DNA from 4 places in the Kosakonia sp. Marseille-Q7440 genome. Region 4 is predicted to be linked to each of the others. Evidence: predicted binding sites of a transcription regulator. Region 4 holds the regulator's gene; each other region holds the start of a gene.

Region 1 (7,626 bases), on a different contig from region 4:
GGTCTATGAGTCCGTCAACGTGGCAACCGCGCGTTGGGTAGAGAGCAGCGATGTGAAGAAGTTCGAAGAGTTCAAGCGTAAGAACGAGATCCAGCTGGCGCTCGATGGCGGCGATAACCTGACCTATATCGCCCCGACCATGGTTAACCTCAACCTGACACAAGAGCGTTACCCGGAAGTGACCTTCCACAAAACCCGCGAACACTAATCCCTCTACGGAGCGCGGCAGAAGCCGCGCTCCGGCCTCTTTTCCACCCTGCCGTTTCTTGCGGAAAGTTCTTAAAACCCTCGCTTTTTCTGTCTGTTGCTCGCTTTTTACGCACTCCAACAGGATCTTTGTCGAGAGTGATCTATATTTAACAAAGTGATGACAAGGTGTGTGGCTGAAAGTCCTGCTCAATGCGTGTTTAATGGTCTTTTATCCACTCAACTAATCACAAGATAACATTAACAACTGCATCAGCGCAGCGATTTGCCGGAATGTGATCGCAACCATTGACGTTGATACGGTGAGTTTCACCGCAGCAGTTGGCAGCTTCTTGCTGCTTCAGCCCAAATGGTGGGCAAACATACAGGAATAACATCGATGACTATGACAAAGCTGACTCTTTCTAAAACCCTGCTGGCTATTACGCTGGGCTCTGTTCTGACCACGGGTTCTGCCCTGGCGGCGGAAACCACCACTGATAAAGCGCAAAGCACCGCGTCCAGTGCAGGGGACAAAATTGATAGCTCTATGAATAAAGTCGGTGGATTCATGGACGACAGTACCATTACTGCAAAAGTTAAAGCGGCGCTGGTCGATCATGAAAGCATTAAAAGCACCGATATCTCCGTGAAAACGGACAAAAAAGTGGTAACCCTGAGCGGTTTCGTCGAAAGCCAGAAACAGGCTGAAGAGGCGGTTTCCGTGGCGAAAGGTGTAGAAGGTGTAGCTTCTGTAAGCGACAAACTGCACGTTCGCGATGCGAAAGAGAGCACTGCAAAAGGTTACGCGGGTGATACCGCCACCACCAGCGAAATCAAAGCGAAGCTGCTGGCCGATGAAAACGTCCCGTCCCGTATGGTGAAAGTGGAAACCACTGACGGCGTTGTTCAGTTATCCGGTACGGTGGAATCCAAGGCTCAAAGTGAGCGCGCTGAAAGCATCGCCAAAGCAGTTGATGGCGTGAAAAGCGTGAAGAACGACCTGAAAGTTAAATAAGAGTACGTGAGAAAATCCGCGCCTGGCGATGTCCGGGCGCGATAGATACTTGGCAGGAAATATCGCGGATGGGCATCTGAGAGCCCATCGCTTGCGGTCGACATTAACTATGGTTAAGGAGAGTTTTATGTTTCGTTGGGGCATTATTTTTCTGGTTATCGCGTTAATTGCCGCCGCTCTGGGCTTTGGTGGATTGGCAGGTACAGCAGCCGGTGCGGCGAAAATCGTCTTCATCGTTGGTATCGTTCTGTTCCTGGTCAGCCTGTTCATGGGTCGTCGGCGCCCGTAGCGTTTAACACGCTTAAACTTCGGTTACATTAAAGCCAGTCCTCGTGACTGGCTTTGCTGTTTCAGGGTCTTAAATATTGCGCTACTTTGTTGTGACAATTGCTTAAAAGGAAAACGAAGTGGGGCAACATATTCCCATCACGCTCGGCAATATTGCGCCGCTGGCGCTGAAACCGTTTCGACCGGGACGTCTGGCACTGGTGTGCGAAGGCGGCGGCCAGCGCGGCATTTTTACCGCGGGCGTGCTGGATGAGTTTATGCGCGCCGACTTTAACCCTTTCGATCTCTTCTTTGGCACCTCTGCCGGAGCGCAGAACCTGTCGGCCTATGTCTGTAACCAGCCGGGTTACGCGCGTAAAGTGATTATGCGCTACACCACGCGACGGGAATTTTTCGACCCGCTGCGCTTTGTGCGCGGGGGCAACCTTATCGATCTTGACTGGCTGGTTAACGCCACCGCGACGGAGATGCCACTGGCAATGGATCATGGCGTACGCGCTTTTGACGCCGGCAAAGCCTTTTATATGTGCGCCTGCCGCCAGGATGATTATTCGGCGGAGTATTTTTTACCCAATCACCAGACATGGCTCGATCTGATCCGCGCCTCAAGCGCCATTCCGGGCTTTTATCGCACCGGCGTGGCGCTGAGCGGCGTGAACTACCTTGATGGCGGCGTTAGCGACGCCATACCCGTGCAGGAAGCGGCGCGGCGCGGAGCCGACACCATCGTGGTGATCCGCACCGTGCCGTCGCAGATGTACTACACGCCGCAGTGGTTTAAGCGTATGGAGCGCTGGCTCGGCGAAAGCAGCCTGCAGTCGCTGGTCAACCTGGTGCAGCATCATGAGAAGAGTTATCTCGCCACGCAGCGGTTTATCGAAACGCCGCCGGGCAAGCTGCGCATTATCGAGATCTACCCGCCGAAGCTGTTAAAAAGCATGGCGCTCGGCAGCCGTTTACCGGCGCTGCGGGAAGATTATAAAATTGGACGCTTATGCGGGCGCTACTTCCTGGCAACGGTGGGCAAATTGCTTGCCGAGACGCCGCCGCTGCTGCGCTATACGCCGGTGGTTGCGCCGACAACGCGCGTGGTGCCGCCCGCCGAGGTGGCGAATGACGCGCTTGATCTGCCGCTGGTGACCGCGCCGGAGGCCAATGATATTTCGCTCAATAACGAGGACAGCGCGTGAGTTTTCGCTTTATCGATACCCACTGCCATTTCGATTTTGCACCCTTCAAAGGCGATGAAGCGGCCAGTATCGCCCGCGCGGCAGAGGCGGGCGTCGAGCGCATTATTGTGCCCGCCATCGCCACCCAATATTTTGACCGCGTCTGCAAGCTTGCACAGCAGCATCATGCCCTCTATGGCGCGCTGGGCCTGCACCCGATTGTGGTGGAGGAGCATACACAGCAGAGTCTGGAAGAGCTGGATGCGCTGCTCGCCACCCGGCCTGAGAAGGTGATAGCCATCGGCGAAATCGGCCTCGACCTTTATCGCGATAATCCGCAGTTTGAACGCCAGCAGGAGTTGCTTGATGCGCAGCTAAAAATGGCGAAGCGCTATGATTTGCCAGTGCTTCTTCACTCCCGCCGCACCCATGACAAGCTGGCGATGCAGCTGAAAAAGCATAACCTGCCGCGAACCGGCGTGGTGCACGGCTTTGCCGGTAGCCTGCAACAGGCGCAGCGCTTTATCGATCTTGGCTACTGCATCGGCGTTGGCGGCACGATTACCTATCCGCGCGCCAGTAAAACCCGCGATGTGATGGCGCAACTACCGCTCGCCTCGCTGCTGCTTGAAACAGACGCGCCCGATATGCCGCTGAACGGTTTTCAGGGGCAGCCCAACCGCCCGGAGCGGGCAGCAAAGGTTTTTGCAACTCTCTGCGAGCTGCGCCCGGAAGCGCCGGATGTGATTGCTAACGCGCTGTTTCACAATACCCAACGGCTCTTCGCTCTGCCTGATTAGTAGCTGTAACGCTTTTTCATCGGCAGGCACACTCTCCTGTGTTAAAATTCTCACATTCAAATGGCGTGGGCTTGCTGCGATTGCCTTCACGCGTGTCCGCTCTTCTGCGGCAAAATAATTTGATCAATGTCGCGTTGTGGTTATGCAAGCGTGAACAAACTTTTTGCTAACTGTGATGCGTGTCGAAGTGTAATTGTGGGTGAATGTTAGAATACTCACAAAACCGAACAGAAACCGGCATTATGCCGTCGGAGAGAATATGACTGATTTAACTGCCAGCAGCCTGCGCGCGCTGAAACTGATGGACCTGACCACCCTGAATGATGACGACACCAATGAGAAAGTCATTGCGCTGTGCCATCAGGCGAAAACCCCGGTCGGCAACACTGCCGCGATCTGCATCTATCCGCGTTTTATCCCGATTGCGCGTAAGACCCTGAACGAGCAGGGGACGCCAGAGATCCGCATCGCTACCGTCACCAACTTCCCGCACGGTAATGACGATATCGGGATTGCGCTGGCGGAAACCCGCGCGGCCATCGCCTACGGCGCGGACGAAGTGGACGTCGTTTTCCCATACCGCGCACTGATCGCCGGTAACGAGCAGGTCGGTTTCGATCTGGTGAAAGCGTGTAAAGAGGCCTGTGCGGCGGCAAATGTGCTGCTGAAAGTGATCATCGAAACCGGTGAGCTGAAAGAGGAAGCATTAATCCGCAAAGCTTCTGAAATCTCCATCAAAGCCGGGGCTGATTTTATTAAAACGTCCACCGGTAAAGTGCCGGTCAACGCCACCCCTGAGAGCGCGCGCATCATGCTGGAAGTGATCCGCGATATGGGCGTGGAAAAAAGCGTTGGTTTTAAACCGGCGGGCGGCGTGCGCACGGCGGAAGATGCGCAGCAGTACCTGGCAATTGCCAATGAGCTGTTTGGCGCCGACTGGGCTGATGCGCGTCACTACCGCTTTGGCGCGTCCAGCCTGCTGGCGAGCCTGCTGAAAGCGCTCGGTCACGGCGACGGCAAAAGCGGCAGCGCTTACTGATGATTGCCTGATGGCGCTGCGCCATCATTAGCCATATTGCCGGGCTGTACCTGTTGCCCGGCCCTCTCTATCCTCAGGGGGTTACCTTGTTTCTCGCTCAAGAAATTATTCGTAAAAAACGCGATGGCATCGCGCTGAGTGATGAAGAAATCCGTTTCTTTATCAACGGAATTCGCGATAACACCGTTTCTGAAGGGCAAATCGCCGCGCTGGCGATGACCATTTTCTTCCACGATATGACCATGCCAGAGCGCGTCTCGCTGACCATGGCGATGCGTGATTCCGGAACCGTGCTTGACTGGAAAAGCCTCGATCTTAATGGCCCGGTAGTTGATAAACACTCCACCGGCGGCGTTGGCGATGTGACATCGTTGATGCTCGGCCCGATGGTGGCGGCCTGCGGCGGCTATATTCCGATGATCTCCGGACGCGGCCTCGGCCATACGGGCGGCACGCTCGATAAGCTGGAAGCGATTCCGGGCTTTGATATTTTCCCCTCCGACCAGCGTTTTCGCGACATCATCAAAGAGGTGGGCGTGGCGATTATCGGCCAGACCAACTCGCTGGCACCGGCGGATAAGCGCTTCTACGCCACCCGCGATATTAGCGCCACCGTTGACTCCATCCCGCTAATTACCGCCTCGATCCTCGCCAAAAAACTGGCGGAAGGGCTTGATGCGCTGGTGATGGATGTGAAGGTCGGCAGCGGGGCGTTTATGCCGACCTATGAGCGTTCCGAACAGCTGGCGGAAGCGATTGTAGGCGTTGCCAATGGTGCAGGCGTGCGCACGACCGCGCTGCTGACCGATATGAATCAGGTGCTGGCCTCCAGCGCCGGTAACGCGGTCGAAGTGCGCGAAGCGGTGCAGTTCCTGACGGGCGAATACCGCAATCCGCGTCTGTTTGAGGTGACGATGGCGCTCAGCGCCGAAATGCTCATCTCCGGCAAACTGGCGAAAGATGACGCTGACGCGCGCGCCAAATTGCAGGCGGTGCTGGATAACGGTAAAGCGGCCGAGATTTTCGGGCGCATGGTCGCCGCGCAGAAAGGCCCCCATGATTTTGTTGAGAACTACGATCGCTATTTACCAACGGCAACCCTGAGCAAAGCGGTGTACGCCGAGGATGAAGGGTTTGTCAGCGCAATGGATACCCGCGAGCTGGGTATGGCGGTGGTCTCGCTGGGCGGCGGTCGTCGTCAGGCATCCGATACCATTGATTACAGCGTTGGCTTAACCGATATGGTGCGCCTCGGTGAACAGGTTGATGGCCAACGCCCGCTCGCCATTATTCACGCCAAAGATGAAGCCAGCTGGCAGAGCGCCGCACAGGTGGTGAAAGCGGCAATAAGTGTGAGCGACCGCGCACCAAAAGAGACACCGACGGTCTATCGCCGCATTACTGAATAGCGGTATACTGATCTGATCGCTTTTTTTCAAAGCACAAGGTACGGAGAACATATGAAACGTGCATTTATCATGGTGCTGGACTCTTTCGGCATCGGCGCGACAGAAGACGCGGACCGCTTCGGCGACGCGGGTTCCGACACTCTCGGCCACATCGCTGAAGCCTGTGCGAAAGGTGAAGCAGATACCGGGCGCAAAGGTCCGCTTAATCTACCGAATCTCACTCGCCTCGGGCTTGCGAAAGCCCACGAAGGCGCAACCGGCGCGATCCCTGCCGGTATGGATGGCAACGCCGAGATCATTGGCGCGTATGCCTGGGCGCATGAACTCTCTTCCGGGAAAGATACGCCGTCAGGACACTGGGAAATCGCCGGTGTACCGGTGCTGTTCGACTGGGGCTACTTCAGCGATACCGAAAACAGTTTTCCGCAGGAGCTGCTGGATAAGCTGGTCGAGCGCGCTAACCTGCCGGGTTATCTCGGCAACTGCCACTCCTCCGGGACGGTCATTCTTGACCAGCTCGGCGAAGAGCATATGAAAACCGGCAAGCCGATTTTCTATACCTCTGCCGACTCGGTGTTCCAGATTGCCTGCCACGAAGAGACCTTTGGTCTCGATAAGCTCTATGAGCTGTGCGAAATTGCCCGTGAAGAGCTGACCGAAGGCGGCTACAACATTGGCCGCGTTATCGCGCGTCCGTTTGTGGGCGACAAAGCGGGTAACTTCCAGCGTACCGGCAACCGTCACGATCTGGCCGTTGAGCCGCCGTCCGCGACGGTGCTGCAAAAACTGGTCGAGGAGAAGGATGGGCAGGTGGTCTCCGTCGGTAAAATCGCCGATATCTATGCCAACTGTGGTATCACTAAAAAAGTGAAGGCAACCGGCCTTGACGCACTGTTTGATGCCACCATTACCGAGATGAAAGAAGCGGGTGATAAGACCATCGTCTTCACCAACTTCGTCGATTTTGACTCATCCTGGGGCCATCGTCGCGATGTCGCCGGTTATGCGGGCGGGCTGGAGCTGTTCGACCGCCGTCTGCCGGAGCTGATGGAGCTGGTGGGTGAAGATGATATCCTGATCCTTACCGCCGACCACGGCTGCGATCCGACCTGGAAAGGCACCGATCATACCCGCGAACACATTCCGGTACTGATCTACGGCCCGAAAGTAAAAGCAGGCTCGCTGGGACACCGCGAGACCTTCGCTGATATTGGTCAGACGATCGCCCGCTACTTCGGCGTCTCTGATATGGAGTATGGCAAAGCCATGTTCTGATCTTTTTGGGCGGGGTCTTTCCCGCCCTCCATTTTCTAACAAGTCAAAGGAAGCAACGATGGCAACCCCACATATCAATGCAGAAATGGGCGATTTCGCGGACGTCGTACTGATGCCGGGCGACCCGCTGCGTGCAAAGCACATCGCCGAAACGTTCCTCGAAGATTATCGTGAAGTGAACAACGTGCGCGGCATGCTGGGCTACACCGGCACCTATAAAGGCCGCAAAATCTCTGTAATGGGTCACGGTATGGGTATTCCCTCCTGCTCCATCTACACCAAAGAGCTGATCACCGATTTTGGCGTTAAAAAGATCATCCGCGTCGGCTCCTGTGGCGCCGTGCGTATGGATGTGAAACTGCGTGACATCGTCATCGGTATGGGTGCCTGCACCGACTCCAAAGTGAACCGTATGCGTTTCAAGGATCACGACTTCGCAGCG
Region 2 (7,626 bases), 460 kb from region 4:
GCTGGCGTTTCTCTCTCGATCTGGCGGTGTGCGAAGTGGCGACCAATATTATTCGCCATAGCCTGCATCAGCAGGCCGCAGCCACCTTTAGCATCGCGTTTGCCGCCAGCGCGCAGGAGGTGCAACTGACGTTTCGCGATAATGGCGAGCCGTTTCCCGCTGAACGCTTACTGGCTGCACAGCAGGAAAATGGCCTCGAGATGGCACCGGATCTGGAGAGCGGGCGCGGGCTGAAGCTGATCCTGCTCAGCGTCGACAGCTTTAACGTACAGCGCCAGGCCGACGTTAATATCGCCACGCTGTGCAAAAAATGGGGAGTTGAAGAGGCGAGCGGCTAACTCGTATGCTCGGGGCTCGGGTTAAGCGCTTACGGGAGCCAAGCATGCGCATTGATGAGACAAGCCAAAACGGGCCAACGCTGCATATTCTCTGCGGCAAAATCGCTTCCGGTAAATCGACCCTGGCGGCAACGCTTGCACAAATGCCGGGCAGCGTGGTGCTCAGCGAAGATAGCTGGCTGGCACTGCTGTTTAAAGAGTCGATGCACAGCGTAGAAGATTATGTGCACTACTCCGCGGTGCTTAAGCGGGCGATTAAACCCCATGTCATCGCCCTGTTACAGGCCGGGGTTAATGTGATCCTCGATTTTCCCGCCAATACCGTCGCCAGCCGTCAGTGGATGATGTCGATTATTCAGGAGTCCGGGACGCAGCATGTGCTCCACTATCTCGTCATAAGCGATGAGACGTGCAAGGCGCGCCTGCGCCAGCGCAATGCGGCGGGCAACCACGATTTCGCCGCCACCGACGCGCAGTTTGAGCTGATTACCCGCTACTTTGTGCCGCCCGCCGATGAAGAGGGCTTTAATGTGCGGCGCTATGAGGAAGAGCACCGGTAAACACCGGTGCCGTTGGTCAGGTTAGTGGCGTTTTTCGAGCGCTTCCCATAAGCCGTGCAGATAGGTGACGCCGAGCGCGCGGTCGTAAAGGCCATAGCCCGGACGCCCGGTTTCGCCCCAGATAAAGCGGCCGTGATCCGGTCGGATATAGCCATCAAAGCCGTTGTCATGCAGGGCTTTCATCACCTCATACATATCGAGCGAGCCGTAGCGCGAAAGGTGCGCCGATTCGTAGAAATCCTTATCCTGAATCAGCTTGATATTGCGCACGTGGGCGAAATGGATACGCCTGCGGCGGGTAAACTCGGCGAGAATTTCGTAGACGTTATTATCCGGATCCTCGGCGATGGAGCCGGTGCATAAGGTAATGCCGTTGGCCTCGGAGTTAACGGCATTACAGATCCAGTCGAGATCGTCGCGGTTTTTCACAATGCGCGGCAAGCCGAAGATAGAGTAAGGCGGATCGTCCGGGTGGATGGCCATTTTGATGCCGACCTCTTCGCAGACCGGGATCACGCGCTCAAGAAAATAGACCAGGTTCTGGCGCAGTGTGTTCTCATCGACATCTTTATATTTGGCAAACAGCTCCTGTACTTTCGCCAGCCGTTCTGGCTCCCAGCCCGGTAACGCGAAGCCGTTTGAATTCTCCAGCACCTCTTTCACCACTTCATCCAGCGTCTTATCGATGCCTTTCTTCTCAAACGCCATGGTTATCGAACCGTCCGGCAGGACATAGTTCATCTCGGTCTTCATCCAGTCGAACACCGGCATGAAGTTGTAGCAGATGACTTTGATACCGATCTCCGCTAAATGGCGGATGGTTTGCTGGTAGTTGGCGATAAAGCGATCGCGGCTCGGCAGGCCGATTTTGATGTCATCGTGAATGTTGACGCTCTCAATTACCTCCATTTTTAACCCGGCCTGCTGAACCTGATTGGCCAGCGCGCGCACTTTATCCTGTGGCCAGACCTCGCCGACCGGAACGTCATACAGCGCGCCCACTACGCCTTCAACGCCTGGAACCTGGCGAATATGCGCCAGCGGAATTTTATCTTCGACTGGCCCAAACCAGCGCATTGTCATTTGCATGCTTGTTACCACCTTTATTAGTCCATGGCTTTAACTGCCATACTAGTATTGATAGTAACGCGCAGCTCGCTTTCTTTTTGCGATCCTCTTCACACAACCCATTTTCGCGTTACGCTGCTTATCTAACGTTTACGTAATGCTGACAAAAGTTTCTAAATAAAGCCTTGCGCCCTAAGCCATAACCGTGCGTTAATGACTCGTCGGTTTGATAAATCATTATCTCCAGCCAGTAGTCCACTAAAGTCTCTCTCATCTCTAAGTACCTCGATAGTTACTTCTTTTTGGGTCTCTTTACACGCTGATAAATAATGCCTCAGACCATTGCCGCCTAAAAAGGCCACTAAAACAAAAGGGTAACAAACATGTCTAATAAAATGACTGGTATCGTAAAATGGTTCAACGCTGAGAAAGGCTTTGGCTTCATCACTCCTAAAGATGGCAGCAAAGATGTATTCGTACACTTCTCTGCAATCCAGAGCGATAACTACCGCACTCTTGATGAAAATCAGGAAGTTGAATTCACCATTGAAAATGGTGCGAAAGGCCCAGCCGCTGCTAACGTAGTGCCGCGCTAAGGACGATTTTATTACGAACCATATCCATTTCCGCTGCCCGTGCTGTCACGGGTCGCAATACAGAGTCTCCAATTTTGACGTGACTGAGAAAAACCCGGCCGGTGCCAAATGTATTTTTTGCAAATCAGCAATGATGACATTTGATAATATCGCCGCGATTATGCAGTCAAACCACGTTACGATGGAATTCCGTAAATAATAAAAAGGCCAGTTTACTGGCCTTTTTTTATGCCTCTTTTTTACTCCCCGACTAACATAATCATTTTTACCGAACGATTACTGGTTAATTGCCAGGTCATCTGCCGGTAGTGCAACTCTCCGCGCTGTGCATGCATAAACACCCGCTCGCCGCCTTCGCGCACTACCACCTGCTGGCGCGACCAGAAGGTGCGAAACAGCTCGCTCTCACTACGTAAACTCTCAACAAAACTATTCAGGGCCCGATCGTGCGGATAGTGCATCGCATCGGCGCGCAGCTCCGCCACAATGCGGCTGGCGCGCGGCTCCCAGTCGGCCACCAGCGTGCGCGCCAGCGGATGACGGAACATAAAACTCATCATATTCGGCTGCGGATCGCTGTCCAGCCAGCCGCTAAAAAGCGCTTCGGCTGCCCTATTCCACGCCAGCATTGTCCAGGTTAAATCGAGCAGATAGCAGGGGCACGCCATCTGCTGCACCGAGGCCAGCACCTCTTTTTCCACCGTCACCACATGCTCTTCCTGCGGATCGTTTTGCCGCGCCAGATGGAAGAGGTAATTTCGCTCCGTTGGCTTCATTCTTAATACGTTGGCGATATTCGACAGGGTTTGCGGCGAGACAACGATATCGCGCCCCTGCTCAATCCAGGTATACCAGGTCGTGCTGATGCCGCTCAGCTGTGCCACTTCCTCACGGCGTAACCCGCGCGTGCGCCGCCGCCCCTGCGCGGGCAGGCCAATATCCGCAGGCAGGGTGTTTTCCCGCTGGGATCGTAAGAACTCGCCCAGCGCTTTTGGCCCGGCAAACAGAGTATTTTCCATGGGTGGTACCCGTTAATACCAGTATAAGTAGCCATATTGTACCCCTATAAAAAGGGTCGTACAGTCGCAACTGAGCCGGTTTGTCGTCACCCATCACGAAAAGGAAAAAGAGAATGGCCGTAAATCATCATCAGTTAACGCAGCAGCAGTTTGGCGATCGGGCGCAGGCCTATTTAAGCAGCCAGGTACATTCCCAGGGGGAGGATTTAGTGCGTCTGGCGCAGTGGCTGGGTGAAAACCCGGCGGCGTCGGTGCTGGATTTAGGCTGTGGCGCAGGGCATGCCAGTTTTGTTGCCGCAGGCGTGGTGCGCGATGTCACCGCGTATGACTTATCAGAGAAGATGCTGGCCGTTGTGCGCCAGGCTGCCAGCGATCGTCAGTTGAGCAACCTGCGCACCGTTCACGGCGCGGCAGAAGCGCTGCCCTTTGCTGAAGGCGAATTTGATGTAGTGATAAGCCGCTACTCGGCGCACCACTGGCACGATGTTCCGCAGGCCATACGTGAAGTGAAACGTGTTCTGAAACCCGGTGGCAAATTTATTCTGATGGATATCACCTCGCCGGGCCGTCCGGTGCTCGATATCTGGCTGCAAACCATCGAAGTGCTGCGCGATCCCTCCCACGTGCGCAACTACTCGCCGGGGGAGTGGTTACAGATGACGCAGCAGAGCGGCCTGCTGGTGGAGAAGCTGGTCACCGGCCGGCTGGCGCTGGAGTACACCTCCTGGGTTGAGCGTATGCAAACCCCGGAGGTGCTGCGCGCGGCGATCCGTTATCTGCAACAGACCACCTCGGATGAGGTGAAAAGCCATTTCGCTCTTGACGAGCAGGGCAGTTTCACCTCCGACACGTTAATGTTTCAGGCACAGGCTTAAGCCATATGCGCCCGGCTTTCCGGGCGCTAACTTTCGCCAAGCACTTCACGAATACGCTGTGCAATATAGCCAACGTGCGTTTCCAGTGCAAAGTGGCCGGTATCAAGCAACTCCACCACCGCATTGGGGTTGTCACGTTTATAGGCTTCGGCTCCCGGCGGAATAAAGAAGGGATCGTGTTTGCCCCAGATGATCAACGCCGGCGGCTGCACCGCGCGGAAGAAAGCCTGAAATGCGGGGTAGCGGGTCAGGTTGTTGGCATAGTCGAGAAAGAGATCCAGCTGGATCTCGCTGTTTCCCGGGCGCTCCATTAACAGCGCGTCGAGCTGATATCCCTCTGGCGCGACGCTCGTCGGATCGCTTACGCCGTGCAGATATTGCCACTTTGTCCCCTCCAGGTTGAGGATGGCATCATTCACCGCCTGGCGATTCGCTGCCGACGGCTCCTCCCAGTAAGCCCGCACCGGCGCCCACGCATCGCCCAGCCCTTCAAGATAGGCATTACCGTTTTGTGAGATAAAACCGCTGATGCGCTGCGGATAGTGCACCGCCAGCCGTAAGCCTGTCGGCGCGCCGTAATCGAAGACATAGATCGCAAAGCGTTGCAGATCGAGCGCATCGACAAAATCGATCAGCGTCTTCGCAAGCCCATCAAAGGTGTAGAGATAATGGCGATCCGCAGGGACTTCGGTAAAACCAAAGCCGGGGAGATCCGGGGCGATAAGATGAAACTTATCCGCCAACAGCGGGATCAATTCACGAAACTGGTGGGACGAACTGGGGAAACCATGCAGCAGCAGTAAAGTCGGGTTTACCGGATCACCGGCTTCGCGATAAAAAACCTTCACGCCGTCAGCTTCGACAAACTGATAGCGAACCGGGAAATGGGTATTGCCAGCCATAATCACTCCTTCTTTGAAACCGTTAAAATTATATTTAAAAGGTTACTAAGAAATGGAGTATGGCGTAGCTTTGTAACTGTGTAAAATTAATTTTATCGGTTACAATACGCAGCACGCGAACTTCAGGAGCCACGATGATGACCACTTCAACCGCCACAAGGCCCGACGGCCCGTGGTTTATTGCCGACGAGCGGGCGCTGGATTTTATCAATACGCTGGCGATGGCTGAGCACTCGCCCCATGACTTTTTGCAGTCCGATGAGGATGTGCTTCTGTGGCTAAAGCATGCGGGTTTTGCCGCAGCAGCCGTAGGTGAACCGGGCGAGCTGCTGGCGGCTGCGCGCGCGTTGCGCTCCACGATCCGGGAGTTAGTGACGGCGAAAAAAAGGGGAGAGATGCTGGCGCTGAACGCGCTCAATACCTGGCTTGCGCAGGCGCAGAGTTATTTGCAGATAAGCGATGATGGCGGAGAAACACTGCGTGTTGAGCGCAAATATCAGCTCACTACACCACAACAGATGCTGGCACCCATTGCGGAAAACGCGGCATACCTGCTTGCCGAAGGGGAGTTTGCCTACGTTCGCCAGTGCGAGCACCCTGAGTGCACACTCTGGTTTTATGATAAAACCAAAGCGCACCGCCGCCGCTGGTGCAGCATGGCCTTATGCGGCAACCGGGCGAAAGTGGCCCGGTTTCGCGCAAAAAGCTGACTGCCAATGCGCCCGGCGCGTCGTTTCGCGCCGGGTGTTGATCCTTAACGCGGGATAATCTTTTCCTGCTTCAGGCGGTCAAACAGCGCAAAGAAGGAGTCCGGCGTTGAGCGGTAGCCGGTAAAGCCCGCTTTGCGGCTTTTGCTCATATCCGTGAAGGCTTCCATCGGGCGACCGAGGTCGGCATCCGTGTGCCACCAGGAGGCCAGCTTGTTGATATCCGCCTCGCGAAGCTGATACTTTTCGGCGATCTCCGTCCAGGCTGCCTGCGCCTCCTGCATGCGGTTTTCCAGCGGCATCATGCTTGCCGGATAGGCCGCCGCTTCAAGGCCGAAATAGGCTGCCAGCTTCGGCCACAGCCAGTTCCAGCGGAACACGTCGCCATTCACCGCGTTGAAATCTTCATTCGCCGCCTGCTCGCTCTGTGCCGCCCAGCTCAGCTGCTCGGCCAGCAAACCAGCATCGGTAACATCCGCCAGCCCGTTCCACTGCTCGGGTGAGCCGGGGAAGATAAACGGCCAGCCTTTTTCACGGCACAGCGTGGCGTAGACGGCGAGCGTCTGGCCCATATTCATCGCATTGCCGAGGGCATAGCCAATAATGGTGTGCGGACGATGGACGCTCCAGCGGTAACCATATTTTTCTGCGCCAGCAAAGATTTCATCTTCCTGCGCGTAATAGAAGTTCTCCACCGGCTGGCGACCCTGCTCCTCGCGGAACGGCGTGACCGGCACTGCACCTTTGCCGTAAGCCTCGAAGGGGCCAAGGTAGTGTTTCAGGCCGGTCACCAGCGCCACGTGGCTGCCGTTAAGCCGATCGCCGAGCGCCTCAATCACGTTTTTGACGATGGCACCGTTAACGCGGATGTTGGCCTGCTCATTCTCCTGGCGCGACCAGACGCTGAAGAAAAGCGCATCAACTTGCACCTCTTTTAGCGCCTCGTTGACGGCGGCCGCATCGGTGAGATCGGCAGTCAGGCTTTCGCACCCGTCCGGAATTGCGCCGCGACCACGCGACAGGCCGCTGACCTGCCACCCTTCGCCTTTAAGTTGTTCTGCCAGCGCGCGACCAATCACGCCACTAATACCGACTATCAATGCACGTTTTTGCATAGGGGACTCCTTTTCTTTATTAGCTTTAAAGCCTAATAGAGAATTTAATTCTTATCTCTGCTATTAATTCACATCATTCATAACCTCAATTCAGTAATGCCATGAGCGATCAACGCCTGAAAGATATCGTCCCCTTTGTCGCCAGCGTCGAAGAGGGAAGTTTTGCCGCGGCCGCAGAGCGCCTGCATCTGACCGGCTCGGCGATTAGCAAAAGCATCAGCCGGCTGGAAGCGCGCCTCGGCTCGCGTTTGCTGGAGCGCACCACCCGCCGCCTGACGTTGACCGATGCCGGGCAGGCCTATTTCCAGACCTGCATTCGCATCCTTGAGGAGCTGGCGGAAGCCGAATCGGTGCTGGCGGCGCACCGCTCTATCCCCTCTGGTCGCCTGCGGCTGGCGGTGCCGACCACCTACGGGCGGCTCGGCGTGATGCCCGCGCTGCTCCCC
Region 3 (7,626 bases), on a different contig from region 4:
TAACCCCGCCGCCGCCAGCAGGCGCTGATACTGCTCATCATCAAACGGTTGATACCAGGCGATCGCCGCCGCCTCATGAACGCTGACATCGCTCACTCTTGAGACAAGCTCTAACGGCGCGTCAGCGGCGACTTTGCCTGCGGCAATCACCCGGTAGAGCCAGCCCACGCGGCCGCTCGCCTGCATCTGCGTGGCCATATCCTCAATGCCGAAGTGGTAGTTGAGCTTAAAGCAGGGCGAGCGCGGCTGCGTCACCTGAATCAGCGCCTCGCCCCAGCGAAAGATATCGCCGATAAAGACATTTTGTTCCGTCAGCCCGACGGTAGAGAGGTTTTCGCCGAAGGCGGGCGCGCAGAAAAGCGCGGCCTGTTGCGGGAAGGCTTGCGCCCAGTGCGTGTAGTGTTCACGCGGATAGTGGCACAGCGCGCGATCGGCCCCGCCGTGGTAGCTTTTCTCTGCCTGCTCATCGCCAGCAAGGCCCAGCTCCGTCAGGGTCAGCTCTCCCTGCACCTGCAATTTGGCGATGGCGCTCGGTCGGCTGCCCTCATAATCCCTTATCTTGCCCCTGAAAACGTTAACCTGATGGCGCATCTTCCCTCCCGGAATTCCGTTATTGGTCGCGTTATTAGAGCACACTTTTTTCTCACCCGAAGCGGCGAAAATGAGACATTCATGCGCGTGTCTGACGCCATGCCGTGTTATCACTTACCTTGAGTTTTGAAACGCAATTTCATTAAACGAGGAGAGAGCGACGTGGCCACTACAGTTCCATTTTCTGGCGTCTGGTGCCCTTCCATCACGCCGATGGATCGTGAAGGGAGTATCGATCTGGCAGGCTTAGCGCAACACATTGCCCGTCTGAATGCGGCAAAAGTCGATGTCGTGCTGCTGATGGGCAGCATCGGGGAGTTTGCCTCGTTCTCGCTGGAGGAGCGCTTAATGCTTATCCGCGAAGCGCGGGAGATGTCACCGGGCACGCTGGTAGCAAATGTCTCCTCCCCCTGCTTTTCCGATGTGGTGCGCATGGCGCAAGAGGCCAGGCGCGTCGGGTATGACGCAGTAATGGTGCTGCCACCCTATTACTACGGGCAGACCAGCGGGCAGTTATTGCACTATTTCCGCGCCATCGGCCAGGCGGTTGAGGGCAAGTGGTTCGCCTACAACTTCCCGGCGCGCACCGGCTGCGATTTAACGCCGGAACTGGTCGCCACCCTGGCCGCCGAGTTTCCTGATTTCGCCGGCATCAAAGATACGGTCGATTGCCAGTCACACACGCGAAACATGATCCTCGCCACCCAGGCGGTACGCAGCGATTTCGCCGTGTTGAGCGGCTACGACGAGTACTACATCCCGAACTTACTGGCAGGCGGCGCAGGGGTGATCTCCGGGTTGAATAACGTTATGCCAGAGCTGTTTGTGCAGGCGAGAGAAGCCTGGCGCACCGGCGATCTCGACGGGTTGAGCAAAGCGCAGCAGGAGATCGGCAAGTTTATGGCGATCTACGCCATCGGGGATGATTTCGTCACCACCATCAAAACCGTGGTATCACGTAAATTTGGCTACTCGACGCCCGTCTCGCGCAACGTCGGCGGCACACTCAGCGACGCGCAGTGCGCCATCGTCGACCAGCTGTTTAGTATCACCTCGCGAAGGTAAACCGCAGGCAATAAAAAACCCCCGACGGCGAAGCCGGACGGGGGTTGACCTCACGCAAGCGTGGGGGATCGTGCGAACTTATTTTTTAGCGGCGAAACGTGCTGCTGCTTCGTCCCAGTTCACCACGTTCCAGAACTCTTTGATGTAGTCCGGGCGGCGGTTCTGGAATTTCAGGTAGTAAGCGTGTTCCCACACATCCAGGCCGATGATCGGGAAGCCGGATGCGCCAGAGATCGCTTCGCCCATCAGCGGGGAGTCCTGGTTTGCGGTAGAAACTACAGCCAGTTTGTCGCCTTTCAGCACCAGCCATGCCCAGCCGGAACCGAAGCGGGTTGCTGCTGCTTTTTCAAATTCAGCTTTGAAGTTGTCCACGGAACCGAAATCGCGCTCGATAGCCGCTTTCAGATCGCCCTGCAGGGTAGTGCCGACTTTCAGGCCTTTCCAGAACAGGCTGTGGTTAGCGTGGCCGCCCGCGTTGTTACGCAGTACGGTTTTCTTGTCGGTCGGCAGCTGGTCCAGCTTGGTGATCAGCTCTTCAACCGGCAGGCTTGCGAACTCCGGCAGGTTTTCCAGCGCGGCGTTAGCGTTGTTTACGTAGGTCTGGTGATGTTTAGTGTGATGGATTTCCATCGTCTGCTTGTCGAAATGAGGCTCAAGGGCATCATACGCATACGGCAGAGCGGGCAGTGTATAGCTCATTTTCATCTCCATTTTTAGTCTGGCGGCGGATTTGTTAACGCCGCGTAAGCAGTTGGATCATTATAGTTAATTACGTGATATTGAAAATGTTTATCAATGCCGTAGTTTCTATAAGGTTATCTATTTTAGTTATGTTCTTGAAATTGTGAAGCTGCTCATTCTCATCATGCCCTGATTGCCAGCGCCAGGCGCAGCGCGGCAATCGTCTCAAGGTTAAATCGTTTACTGATTTTTACACTCTGCGAGTCGGCGACCTCTGTCGGCCATAAAAACAAAAGGAGTGCACAATGAGTAACGCGATTACGATGGGTATTTTGTGGCATTTGATAGGCGCGGCCAGTGCTGCCTGTTTCTATGCCCCGTTCAAAAAGGTCAAACAGTGGTCATGGGAGACGATGTGGTCGATAGGCGGCCTTGTCTCCTGGGTAGTCCTCCCCTGGAGCGTCAGCGCGCTGTTACTGCCCGATTTCTGGGCCTATTTCAGCTCGTTTAACGCCTCCACCCTGCTGCCGGTGTTTCTCTTTGGCGCGATGTGGGGCGTCGGCAATATCAATTACGGTTTAACGATGCGCTATCTCGGCATGTCGATGGGTATCGGTATCGCTATCGGCATCACGCTGATTGTCGGCACCCTGATGACACCGGTGCTCAACGGCACTTTCGGCGTGCTGATCCATACCGAAGGAGGTCGAATGACGCTGCTTGGCGTGCTGGTTGCCCTGATTGGCGTCGGCATTGTGACGCGCGCCGGTCAGTTGAAAGAGCGCAAAATGGGCATCAAAGCCGAAGAGTTCAATCTGAAGAAAGGGCTGGCGCTGGCGGTCATGTGCGGCATCTTCTCAGCCGGGATGTCCTTTGCGATGAACGCCGCCAAACCGATGCACGATGCCGCCGCCGCGCTGGGCATCGATCCGCTCTATACCGCGCTGCCAAGCTATGTGGTGATCATGGGCGGCGGCGCGCTGGTCAACCTTGGCTTCTGCATCATCCGGCTGGTAAAAGTGAAGAACTTATCGGTCAAAGCGGACTTCTCGCTGGCAACGCCGTTGATTATCAGCAACATCCTGCTCTCCGCGCTTGGCGGGCTGATGTGGTATCTGCAATTCTTCTTCTACGCCTGGGGCCACGCCCGTATTCCGGCGCAGTATGACTACATCAGCTGGATGCTGCACATGAGTTTCTACGTGCTGTGCGGCGGCATTGTCGGGCTGGTGCTGAAGGAGTGGAAAAATGCCGGACGTCAGCCGGTCAGCGTGCTGAGCCTCGGCTGCGTGGTGATTATTATCGCGGCCAATATTGTCGGCCTCGGTATGGCGAGCTAATCAGACGGCGGCGCGACTGCGATGACGCCACTGTCCTGGCGTCATCCCCACTTCGCGGCTAAAGACCACCGAAAAGTAGTTACTGTCCTCAAACCCGCACTGCATGGCGATTTCGCCAATCATCTGCTCCGAGTGCTGGAGCAGATATTGCGCGTGGCAGATGCGCAGCTGGCGCAGATAGTGATTGATGGTCATGCCGGTCTGGGTGCGAAACTGCTGGCGCAGGGCGCGCTCGCTGCACTGCTCCTGCTCGCAAAACTGTTCAAGCACAAAGCTGCGGTTCAGGCTGCCGGAAAGGGCGGTGATCAGCTTATCCAGCAGCGCTTCGCTGTGAGTGGCGGCAAGGTTATCGGCGGCGAAACGGTGGCGTTTTAAGGTCATCACCAGCTGGGCAAAGAGCGTTTCCGCCATTCCATTCGCCAGCGGATCGCTCTTATTGCTCTCATGCTCCAGCTGGGCGATCACCTGGCGGGCCTGCGTCATGCCGCTGCTGCCAATGCGCCAGTGCGGGCTCCACGCTCCGCCGCTAAAGCCCGGGATCAGCCCCGCCCAGTCCAGATTGAGCGTCAGCCGCTCCGGGCAGTAGATGATGTTCTGCAACACCAGATCGTTAACCGAGGCGTAAGAGTGGCAATCCTCGGCGCGGATATAGAAGAGATCGCCGCGCGTAATGCGGTACGGGCGGTTGTTAAGCACATGCAGGCCATTGCCGCGCCACACCATCACCAGCTCATTAAACTCGTGGGTGTGTTCGGCAAACACATGTTGCGGGTAGCGATCCGCCACCGCCACCGCCTGACCGGCGCGCGGAAAAAAGTCGTCCCGACGAAGAATAAGCTGGCCTGTCACATCATCACCTCTGCGTGCACTAACCTGACATTATTAGCCAAAGCGCAGCCAAAAATCGGTGATTCTCTTCTCGTTACTGAAGCAGCGTATCGCGCCCCTGACGGATCTCGCGCGGAGACCAGCTAAACTCGCGGCGAAACAGGGTCGAAAAGTGGTTACTGTCGCCAAACCCGCAGCGAAAAGCGATATCCGTTACGCTCTCATCGCTGTGGCGCAACATATGGCGGGCTTTGATCAGCCGCAGGCGGTTCAGATAGCGCTGCGGCGTCATGCCGGTGGTCTGTTTAAGCTGGCGATGCAGCGTGCGCAACGAGAGCGTGAAGCGCTCGGCAAGCGACGCCCAGCAGATATCCTCGGCGAAGTGATCCTCCAGCCACAGCAGCAATTGGTTAAGCCGCGCGTCGCTGTTGCCCATCTCCGCCTGCTGGCTGCTACGGCGCAGCAGCACCAGCAACTGCATAAAGAGCATTTCGCGGTTAGCAATATCGTGGGTTTCCAGCTCCGCGCCCTGCGCCTCCATCTGGCTGATAATGCCGCGCACCTGCCCCAGCGTCTGCTGGCTCACCCGCCAGTGCGACGGGTAGTGCCCCTCCTGCTCCTGCGGTAACAGCTGGTTTAACCCGGCAAGGAACTGGAAAGCGTCCGGCGAGCGGTAGAGCACGTTGGTCAGGCAGAGATTATCCGTATGTTCATAGAGATGGCGGTCGTGATCGCGCACAAAGCAGACCGTGCCGCCGCTGATGGTGTAAGGCTGACCGTTAAAGACATGAATGCCGGAACCATGCTCAACAATCACAATTTCATGAAAATCATGATGATGCTCAGGGAAAGCCGCCTGCGGCAGCCGCGGCTCAATGGCAACCGGTGATTTACCTGGCGGAAAGAAATCGACGCTATGCAGTATGGTCATGATCGCCCCAGCAAATGAGAAACAGTCTCAAAATAGTAATTAAGGGCGGCCAACCTCACCTTTAATTTTCGACGCCATTTCGCGCATAAGCTGCCCGTTTTTCAAGAAACGCCCGGAAAGATCGGGAAATGTGGCGAGAGTCACAATGGCGTAAGACCCCGTCATCACTGGAATATGTGAACTCTCTCACGTTCATCTTTGCTTTCTTGCCAGCGCCCCTTCGCCGCTGTCAGTAGCAAGAAGGTAGACCCCACGCCCCCTTTTTTAGACTGTCCGCAATGACTCTTTGAAGGACCTCATCATGACTTTTCGCCACTGCGTCGCAGTTGATTTAGGTGCCTCCAGCGGACGGGTAATGCTGGCGCGTTACGATCGCCAGAGCCGGGCGCTGACGCTTCAGGAAATTCACCGCTTTGTTAACTGCTTACAGAGAGTTGATGGATTCGACTGCTGGGATATCGACCGCCTGGAAGCCGAGATCCGCAGCGGGCTGCAAAAGGTATGCGAATCCGGCGTACAGCCTGACAGCATCGGCATTGATACCTGGGGCGTCGATTATGTGCTGATTAACCGCGCGGGTGAACGCGTCGGTCTGCCAATCGCCTACCGCGACAGCCGCACCGACGGCATTATGCAGCGCGCTTTCCAGCAGCCGGGCAAAGCCGATATCTATCGCCGCAGCGGCATCCAGTTTCTCCCCTTCAACACGCTCTATCAACTGCGCGCGCTGGCGGAACAGCAGCCGCAAACCGTAGAGCAGGTGGAGCACGCCCTGCTGATCCCAGACTACTTCAGCTTCCGCCTCACCGGGCAGTGCAACTGGGAGTACACCAACGCCACCACCACACAACTGGTCAATATCAACACCGACAACTGGGACGCCACGCTGCTCGACTGGGCTGGCGTGCCCGCAAGCTGGTTCGGTACACCGACCCATCCGGGGAATGTGATTGGCGACTGGATCTGCCCGCAGGGCAACGCTATTCCGGTGGTCGCCGTGGCCAGCCACGATACCGCCAGCGCAGTGATCGCCTCGCCGCTGGCCGATAACGATGCGGCATATCTCTCTTCCGGCACCTGGTCATTGATGGGCTTTGAGAGCAAAACGCCCTACACCAGCGACGCCGCGCTCGCCGCCAATATCACCAATGAGGGCGGTGCCGAGGGGCGTTACCGGGTGCTGAAAAATATCATGGGCTTATGGCTGCTACAGCGGGTGCTGAAAGAGCAGAACATCAGCGACCTGCCCGCGCTTATCGCCCTCACCGAACAGATCGCGGTCTGCCGCTTCGTCATCAACCCCAACGACGAGCGCTTTATCAACCCGGAGAACATGAGTGCCGAGATCCAGGCCGCCTGCCGCGACGCGGATCAACCCGTGCCGCAGAGCGCTGCCGAGCTGGCGCGCTGCATCTTCGACAGCCTCGCCCTGCTCTATGCCGATGTGCTGAGCGAGCTGGCAACGCTGCGCGGTAAGCCCTTTACTCGCCTGCACATTGTCGGCGGCGGTTGCCAGAACAAACTGCTGAACCAGCTTTGCGCCGACGCCTGCGGTTTGCCGGTGGTCGCCGGGCCGGTTGAAGCCTCAACGCTCGGCAATATTGGCATACAGCTAATGACGCTTGATGAGCTGACCAACGTCGATGAGTTCCGTCAGGTGGTGGCGGCTAACCACCCCCTGCTCACCTTTACCCCCGATTCTGATAATGAAATCGCCCGCTATGTCGCGCGTTTTCAGCAAAAACGACAGACAAAGGAGCTTTGCGCATGACCACTCAACTTGAACAGGCCTGGGAGATTGCCAGAGAGCGTTTTGCCGCGGTCGGCATCGATGCCGAGGAGGCACTGCGTCAGCTCGATCGCCTGCCGGTCTCGATGCACTGCTGGCAGGGCGACGATGTGGCCGGGTTCGAAAACCCGGAAGGCAGCCTGACCGGCGGTATTCAGGCCACCGGTAACTATCCGGGTAAAGCGCGCAACGCCGCCGAATTACGCGCCGATCTTGAGCAGGCGCTGAGCCTGATCCCCGGCCCTAAGCGCCTCAATCTGCATGCTATTTATCACGAAGCCGATGCGCCCGTGGCGCGTAACGAGATCAAACCGGAGCACTTTAAAAACTGGGTTACGTGGGCGAAAGCCAACAAACTGGGGCTCGATTTTAACCCCTCCTGTTTTTCGCACCCGCTCAGC
Region 4 (7,626 bases):
CAGCGGGCGTGATGGTGCTGAATGCCGGCCCGGATGTGATGCGTTTCGCGCCGTCGCTGATTATCGAGGAGCAGGATATTGATGAAGGGATGCAGCGCTTTGCGCAGGCCGTTGCGAGCGTGGTTAACGCGTAAGACGTCGGCGTAGCCAGATGCCGTGATGCGGGCGCTGACGCCATGCCACCGACGAGATGGTGTGCATGGTGCTCAGATGCCCAATAATGCGCTGCAAATGCTGCTCCAGCGTGCTCATTGGGCCGTGGGTCAGCGTCTCCGGTCCTTCCATAACATTCACATCACCGGACTCTCCCGGCCCGTCATACTCCAGCCGCTGCTGACAACGTTGCAGCGCAATTTCACATGATTCGAGATAGCGCTGCGCCAGGTCCGGCGTCAGCATGGTGTGCTCGCGCGCCAGCGTCGTCATGGCGTTAATGTGTTCGACAATAAACTGGCTATGCGTCACCCACAGTTTCATATCGCTCAGATAGCGGCTGTTAAAGCCGGGCTCCTGCATCGCCTGGTTGAGGGAGTTGAACAGGGCGTTGTGCGCCTGATTAACCTGCATACGCTGCCAGGCCAGCGGCGTTGCTTCCGGGTTATTGCTGAGGATCAGGCGAATCGCATCCTGATAGGCCTCCAGCGCATCGTGCGCATTCTGGCGCAGCAGGCCGCTCTGCCACTGCGGCCACAGCCACACCATCCCGCCAAAGGCAATCAGGCAGCCAATCAGCGTATCGACCAGCCGGGCGAGGATAAACTGGTCGCCGTTAAGCGTCAGGATTTGCAAGGTATAGACCGCCGTAATCGTGAAACCGACCGTCGCCCAGCCGTAACTTTTGCGGATAATCAGATAGCTACTCAAGGTGATCATCAGCATCGCAGCGAGGGTAAAACCGAGCGGCACATGAAAGTGCAGCGTCATTCCCGCCACCACCAGCCCGGCCAGCGTGCCGGCGGCACGGTTGACAATGCGTACCCGCGTCGCGCCATAACCGTTCTGCGTCACCACCATCACCGTCATCATGATCCAGTAAGGTTTCGGCAGATTTAATGCGCTGCCCATCAGGCTGGCGATGCTGAGCATGACGCTGATACGCGCCGCATTGCGCAGGGCGGTCGATTTCAGGGACAGATAGCTTTTTAGCGCCGGGATCAGCGGCAGGCGCTCCTGCTTATCCTCCATCAAATCGCGGATGTAGAGCGGGCGCTGGGTGCGCAGCACGCGGGCGATACGGCTGAAGTGCCAGGCGCAAAACTGCCCGACCGGATTATCAGGGTGCTGACGGGCAATTTTTTCCAGCGCACCGACCTGCTTCTCCATGGTGAAGCGGGTCGGATAGCGGTGATAGAGAATGTCATCTGCCAGCACGCGCAGGCGAGCCGCGACGGTTTGCGCATTCCAGCGAATCACCTGCTCGGCGTGGGTGCGCTCGACCAGCTTCTGCACCTTTTCCGGCTGATGCAGGCTGACAGAGATATGCTCCTGCAGATCCAACGCGACCTGAAAGACGCGCAGCAGGCGCTTGTAATCGTTGTTCTGATTGGCCGCCAGCATATGCAGCTGCTGGTAACACTGGCTAATCAGATCCACCGCTTTCTGCTGGCGGTCGAGCAGCGGCGGCAGCGCGGTTTCCGGATCGATGTGTTGGGTTAACAGGCTATATTTCGCTTCGCAATAGTCCGCCAGTTGCCGGTAGAGCAAGCTGAGGGATTCGCGCAGCGGCTGTTCGCGCCATAGCCAGAACCAGAACCAGTTAAACAGCCCGTACCACAGGGTGCCGAGGGTGTAGATCAGCAGCGGCTCCCACACCGGCATGTTTCCGGCGAGGCTGAGAGTAAAAATGGCGGCAATGAGAGATGCGGGAAGTAAGCGGCCATGCAGCGCGCTGATTTCACCTGTCACGCCCAGCAGCAGCGTTAGCACCGTCATGATCACCGGTAGCGGAAGATTTTCCGCCAGCAAAAGCTGCACCGCCAGGCTACAGCCGGCAAACAGCGAGCCGCCGATAATCAGGCGTTTAAAGAAGCGTTTATGCGGGGTATCGAGGCCCGCAATATTGCAGCAGGCGGGAACCAGCGAGAAGAGAAGACCCTGTTGCAGATGGCCGAGCAGCAGCCCAACCGCCACAGGCAGGCATAACACCAGCGTTTGTCGCAGTGCGTAGTTGATTTCGGGGTGATAAATCAGCCTGCGCCACATGGGAAAACAAAAACGGCGCACCGCATGAGCGATGCGCCATTTCGCAGATTAACGCGTACCGTAGACGACGATAGTTTTACCGTGGGCGGAGATCAGGTTTTGATCTTCGAGCATTTTAAGAATGCGGCCAACCGTTTCGCGGGAGCAACCGACGATCTGACCGATCTCCTGACGGGTAATTTTAATTTGCATACCGTCCGGGTGGGTCATGGCGTCCGGCTGTTTTGCCAGGTTCAGCAGAGTCTGTGCAATGCGGCCGGTCACGTCGAGGAACGCCAGGTTACCGACTTTCTCCGAGGTCACCTGCAGGCGACGCGCCATCTGCGAGGAGAGGCGCATCAGAATATCCGGATTCACCTGGATAAGCTGACGGAATTTTTTGTAGGAGATCTCCGCCACTTCACAGGCGGTCTTGGCGCGAACCCAGGCGCTGCGCTCCTGACCTTCTTCAAACAGGCCCAGTTCACCAATAAAATCGCCCTGGTTGAGGTAAGAGAGGATCATCTCTTTACCCTCTTCATCCTTGATGAGCACTGCCACTGAGCCTTTAACGATGTAATACAGCGTTTCCGCTTTTTCACCCTGGTGAATCAGCGTGCTCTTCGACGGGTACTTATGAATATGGCAATGAGACAAGAACCATTCGAGAGTCGGGTCTGTTTGCGGTTTGCCAAGCACCATGCGCGATTATCCTCTGTTATAAGCTGGCTCCAGAAACGGCGTGAATCATTCAGCTTCTGGGGTTGCAATCAAAGCTTCCCAAATCCCGGGAAGTGGACCGTCAGCGACATCTGCGGTCTCTAATGTATGATATCCCTTGCGTACATTCGTAACGTCAATGTTTCTCTGTAGCATGTAGACTGTTTTAGCATAGCTTTTGGCGCCTGTCTCCTGGTGTCTCGCTTCAGCATGACGCAGGTCGCCTTCCGTTGCGCGTTTTGTTATGTACGCGTAATCTGTGAAAAAATTTGCCATACCGGAGTGATGAACATGCAGGCACGAGTGAAATGGGTTGAAGGGTTAACGTTCCTTGGTGAGTCCGCTTCCGGCCACCAAATCCTGATGGATGGCAACTCCGGGGACAAAGCTCCCAGCCCGATGGAGATGGTCTTAATGGCCGCCGGCGGCTGCAGCGCCATTGACGTGGTGTCGATTCTGCAAAAAGGGCGTCATGACGTGACCGACTGCGAAGTGAAGCTGACCTCCGAGCGCCGTGAAGAAGCACCGCGCTACTTTACCCATATCAACCTGCACTTCATCGTCACCGGCAAAGCGCTGAAAGAGGCTGCCGTCTCCCGCGCGGTCGATCTCTCGGCTGAGAAGTACTGCTCCGTGGCGCTGATGCTGGAAAAAGCAGTCAAGATTACCCACTCCTTTGAGGTGATCGAAGCCTGATAAGCCCGCCCGGCGGCGCTTCCCGCCGGGTTATTTAATCTTTTTGCCTTCCATCAGCCGCTGCACCAGCGGCGTCATAATCAGCTCCATCGCCAGCCCCATTTTGCCGCCCGGCACCACCAGCGTATCCATATGCGAGATAAACGATCCCTGCAACATTGCCAGCAGCCACGGATAATCGATCCCCTCCAGATTGCGGAAATGAATCACGACAAAGCTCTCATCAAGAGAAGGAATGCCTTTGGCGGCAAAGGGGTTTGAGGTATCGACGGTGGGAACGCGCTGGAAGTTGAGATGAGTGCGGGAAAACTGCGGCGTGATGTAGTTGATGTAATCTTCCATTGAGCGCACCACCGAATCCATCACTGCTTCCCGGGAGTGACCGCGCTCGCTGGTGTCGCGGATCATCTTCTGGATCCACTCGAGGTTAACGATCGGCACCACGCCCACCAGTAGATCAACATGGCTCGCCACATCATGCTGCGGCGTCACCACACCGCCATGCAGCCCTTCGTAGAACAAAACGTCGGTTGGCTCCGGCAGTGGTTGCCAGGGGGTGAAGGTTCCTGGAACCTGGTTCCACGGCACGGCTTCATCATAGGTGTGGAGATATTTGCGCGCCTGGCCCTGGCCGCTCTGGCCATACTCGCTGAAGGTCTGCTCCAGCAGGCCGAAGTCGTTCGCTTCCGGGCCAAAATAGCTGATATGCCGCCCGAGATCGCGGGCTTTGCGGATCGCCATATCCATTTCCGGACGGGTATAACGATGAAAGCTGTCGCCTTCCACCTCCGCCGCGTGCATGTTGAGCTGGGCGAAAATCTTACGGAAGGCGAGGCTGGTGGTGGTGGTTCCCGCGCCGCTGGAGCCAGTGACGGCGATGACCGGATGTTTGGCGGACATAGCAACTCCCTGAAGAAAAGCTGTTGTTCAGTATCAAAGCCGCCCGGCGTCCGGTTATTCGTGGAACTGCCCGCGCGGCATAATATTCACCGTTTCGTGCAGTTCTGACCACACCAGTACGGCCTCGCCGCGCTGCAATTGCCGTTTTACGTCGGCGACCTTTTGTTCAAGCGAACGCTCATGTTCACCATAATCGGTACCTTCGCGCAAGACAAAGCTCTCAATCAGATTGTCGAGCGTGTCGGCGTCAAGTTCTTGCCACGGAATAATCATGATGCTCCCAGATAAGCGGATAACCAGTCCGGAATGCGCGTTTCAAGCCACATCTCCGGGCGACGCAGCGTGCCGCCGACAAAGCCGACGTGCCCGCCATGTTCCGTCAATTGATACTCAATATTAGCGGGTAATTGCGCAAGATCGGGGATGACGTGATGATCCATAAACGGATCATCCTTGGCGTGAATGATAAGCGTCGGTTTACGAATCTGCGGCAGCAGCGGCATGGCGCTACAGCGGCGATAGTAATCAAGTGCATCGTCGAAGCCGTGGATTTTCGAGGTGATCACATCATCGAAATCGCGGATGCGCCGCATTTTACGCAGCACCTCCATGGTCGTCGGTAGCGAGCCAGGATAGGCGCGCAGTTTCCGCGCGGCATTGGCCTTCAGCAGGTTGAGCAAATAACGCTGGTAAACGCGCGTGAAGCCTTTATCCATATGATAACTGCACGCTTCCAGCACCAGCGGGGCCGAGACAATCACCGCCGCATCGACGGGCAAATCATCATCCGCTTTCGCCAGCAGGCAGCCGAGCATATTCCCGCCGAGCGAATATCCCACCGCCGCGGTCGGCGCCTCGCCAAGCTCCTGACGCAGCCAGGTGAGAAACCAGGTGCCATCTTCGGTTTCACCGGAGTGATAGATGCGGTTCAGGCGATTAGGAATCCCACTACAGCCGCGAAAATGCATCACCACGCCCAGCCAGCCGCGCTGTTTCGCCGCATTAATCAGGCCGTGCGCATAGGGGCTGTGCAGGCTGCCTTCCAGGCCATGAAACACCACCAGCCGCGGTTTATGCCGCGCCTGATTCGGCTCTTCGCTCCACGCAAGATCGACAAAATCCCCGTCCGGCAGTTCAAGGCGCTGCCACCAGGGTTCAAACGCCACGCGACGGCGAATAAGACGCGGCAGCATGGTTTGAAGATGTGGGTTGCTTGCGCCACGCATCGGTTGGAAGGTGGAGGCAACGCGTTGATCTGCATCGAGAAGTGCAGGTGTAATTTCTGCCATTTCATCAAAATAGGTAGGTAAATAGGCGGTTATTATACTTGCTAATAATTGGCCTGTTTAATACTTTGCTGCTGTTGTACCGTATTGACCCACTAAGGCAGCGGCAAAAAGACGTATTACAACCCACGCTGACACTGCGCCTGCCTGCTATTTCACTTTCAAGGACACTTATTATGACGGACATTACCTCGTCTGGCCTGATGGCAGCGCAGCCATTAAATGATTTGCCGCAGACGGATAATTTAACCCCCGAGCAGCAGACGCAAATCGAGGCGATTGTTAAAGAGATCGATATTTACGATCCGGCCTACTCGCTCGGTTTCGGTGCGCAAACCATGAAAAAGATGTCGCAATTCTCTGATTCCCTCATGCAGCAAGTGCGGGCAAAAGATGCGGGCATCATCGGTTCGCAACTTACCGATCTTCTGCAAAAAATTAAGCAGGTCGATATCAGCGCCTTTGAGCAAAAACCGGGCTTTCTTGCCTCGCTGCCGCTTGTGGGATCACTTTTTAACCGCATTGAGCGCACCATGCTGGAGTACAAAACGCTCTCCGCTCAGGTGGAGGATATTACTGAGAAGCTGAATGACGCGATGGTCGATCTGCTGCGTAATATCTCGACGCTGGAGATCATGTTCGATCGCAACCGCGATGTTTTCCAGCAAATTACCCTGCATGTTATCGCCGGCAAGCAACGCCTGGAGCAGATAAAACAGGAAGAGCTGCCCGCTCTGCAAGCACAGGCGGCGTCCGATCCGATGATTGCTCAGCGCGTGCGCGACCTGCTCGACGGTATTTCGCGTTTCGAGCGTCGTCTGCATGACTTGATGCTGTCGCGCACCATTGCTATGCAGAGCGCGCCGCAAATTCGCCTGATGCAGAGCAACAGCCAGTCGCTGGCGGAAAAGATCCAGAGCAGCATTCTCTCCACCATTCCGGTGTGGAAAAACCAGATTGCCTTATCGCTCTCTTTGCAGACCCAGCGCCAGGCCGCGAAGCTGCAAAAAGATGTTGCTGATACCACTAACGACCTGCTGCGCCGCAACGCCGAGATGCTGCAGACCGGTACGATTGAGACTGCCCGTGAAGTCGAGCGCTCGGTTGTGGATATCGAGACGCTGCGCGAGGTGCAGTCACGCCTGCTTAACACCATTGAAGAGTCCGTGAAGATCGCTGCCGATGCGCGCCAGCGCCGTCAGGAAGTGGAAAAAGAGCTCGGCACGATGGAAACCGATCTCCGCGCGCGTCTGGCCGCTATCGCCAGCGGTAATCAGGCACAGGCCTGAGTCAGGAAAAGAGAATGGGTTATCAAATTACCTACATGCTGAATAAATTCTACCGCAATCGCCTTAACCGGATCGCTGTGCAGATAGGTTTGTTTCCCCTCGGCTTCCTTTATGGCGGGTTGAAGGGGAAGGAGCTGGACTATCTCTCTCCGATCATTATGTCTTGTGAAGGGCTGGCGTGGTTAAGCTTTATCCTGCTGGCTCGCACGCTTTTCCACGACCGCATTGCGCTGGGGGCCGGTGCCTTCGCAGGCTTTATCTGGCTTATGTTCAGAGATGCAGCGACGATGCCATTTGCTGCGGGTACGGCAGCAATATTCGTGCACTTTTACAGAAACCGGCAGGCACCGGGCCAGATCCACGCCTGGTATCTGTTTGTCTGGTACCTTGCGGCAGCCATTTACTGCGACATATTTCGCCATACCATGCTGGTTATTAACATAATCTTCTGGGGAGTGCTTATCAGTGGAGCGGTGCTTAACTGGCGAAAAAGCAGAAATGAAGCACGCCTAAATGAGCGACAAGCCGCGCCGGTGGAAGAGTTTAAGCAAGAC

What was found. Region 4 encodes CRP, which controls carbon source genes, mostly activating them, when cyclic AMP is high. Its sites were predicted from a motif close to ATGTGANNNNNNTCACAT; they were not measured.
Region 1: deoC (deoxyribose-phosphate aldolase) is a predicted target of CRP. The motif match lies at 3,579-3,596, and genes of this name have one in related genera.
Region 2: uxuA (mannonate dehydratase) is a predicted target of CRP. The motif match lies at 2,065-2,082, and genes of this name have one in related genera.
Region 3: rhaS (HTH-type transcriptional activator RhaS) is a predicted target of CRP. The motif match lies at 5,565-5,582, and genes of this name have one in related genera.

The regions. Positions count from the first base shown of each region.
Region 1 is NZ_CBCPLT010000001.1:460,590-468,215, forward strand. Features, by position in the region: gene prfC (peptide chain release factor 3) at 1-208, shown strand, start outside; gene osmY (molecular chaperone OsmY) at 587-1,204, shown strand; gene ACWPW2_RS02075 (DUF1328 domain-containing protein) at 1,332-1,493, shown strand; gene ACWPW2_RS02080 (patatin-like phospholipase family protein) at 1,612-2,682, shown strand; gene ACWPW2_RS02085 (TatD family hydrolase) at 2,679-3,461, shown strand; gene deoC (deoxyribose-phosphate aldolase) at 3,721-4,500, shown strand; gene deoA (thymidine phosphorylase) at 4,587-5,909, shown strand; gene deoB (phosphopentomutase) at 5,961-7,184, shown strand; gene deoD (purine-nucleoside phosphorylase) at 7,243-7,626, shown strand, end outside.
Region 2 is NZ_CBCPLT010000002.1:992,258-999,883, forward strand. Features, by position in the region: gene ACWPW2_RS18495 (ATP-binding protein) at 1-338, shown strand, start outside; gene ACWPW2_RS18500 (AAA family ATPase) at 383-898, shown strand; gene uxuA (mannonate dehydratase) at 920-1,987, opposite strand; gene cspE (transcription antiterminator/RNA stability regulator CspE) at 2,350-2,562, shown strand; gene ymcF (cold shock small protein YmcF) at 2,573-2,761, shown strand; gene ACWPW2_RS18520 (helix-turn-helix transcriptional regulator) at 2,802-3,581, opposite strand; gene ACWPW2_RS18525 (class I SAM-dependent methyltransferase) at 3,695-4,456, shown strand; gene ACWPW2_RS18530 (alpha/beta fold hydrolase) at 4,483-5,358, opposite strand; gene ACWPW2_RS18535 (CGNR zinc finger domain-containing protein) at 5,493-6,068, shown strand; gene ACWPW2_RS18540 (SDR family oxidoreductase) at 6,113-7,180, opposite strand; gene ACWPW2_RS18545 (LysR family transcriptional regulator) at 7,282-7,626, shown strand, end outside.
Region 3 is NZ_CBCPLT010000004.1:48,941-56,566, forward strand. Features, by position in the region: gene yiiM (6-hydroxyaminopurine reductase) at 1-591, opposite strand, end outside; gene ACWPW2_RS22025 (dihydrodipicolinate synthase family protein) at 754-1,656, shown strand; gene sodA (superoxide dismutase [Mn]) at 1,735-2,355, opposite strand; gene rhaT (L-rhamnose/proton symporter RhaT) at 2,643-3,677, shown strand; gene rhaR (HTH-type transcriptional activator RhaR) at 3,678-4,526, opposite strand; gene rhaS (HTH-type transcriptional activator RhaS) at 4,600-5,436, opposite strand; gene rhaB (rhamnulokinase) at 5,738-7,207, shown strand; gene ACWPW2_RS22055 (L-rhamnose isomerase) at 7,204-7,626, shown strand, end outside.
Region 4 is NZ_CBCPLT010000002.1:534,482-542,107, forward strand. Features, by position in the region: gene argD (bifunctional acetylornithine/succinyldiaminopimelate transaminase) at 1-134, shown strand, start outside; gene ACWPW2_RS16345 (YccS/YhfK family putative transporter) at 124-2,202, opposite strand; gene crp (cAMP-activated global transcriptional regulator CRP) at 2,251-2,883, opposite strand; gene ACWPW2_RS16355 (OsmC family protein) at 3,193-3,597, shown strand; gene ACWPW2_RS16360 (phosphoribulokinase) at 3,628-4,497, opposite strand; gene ACWPW2_RS16365 (YheU family protein) at 4,552-4,770, opposite strand; gene ACWPW2_RS16370 (hydrolase) at 4,767-5,786, opposite strand; gene ACWPW2_RS16375 (toxic anion resistance protein) at 5,960-7,072, shown strand; gene ACWPW2_RS16380 (5-bromo-4-chloroindolyl phosphate hydrolysis family protein) at 7,087-7,626, shown strand, end outside.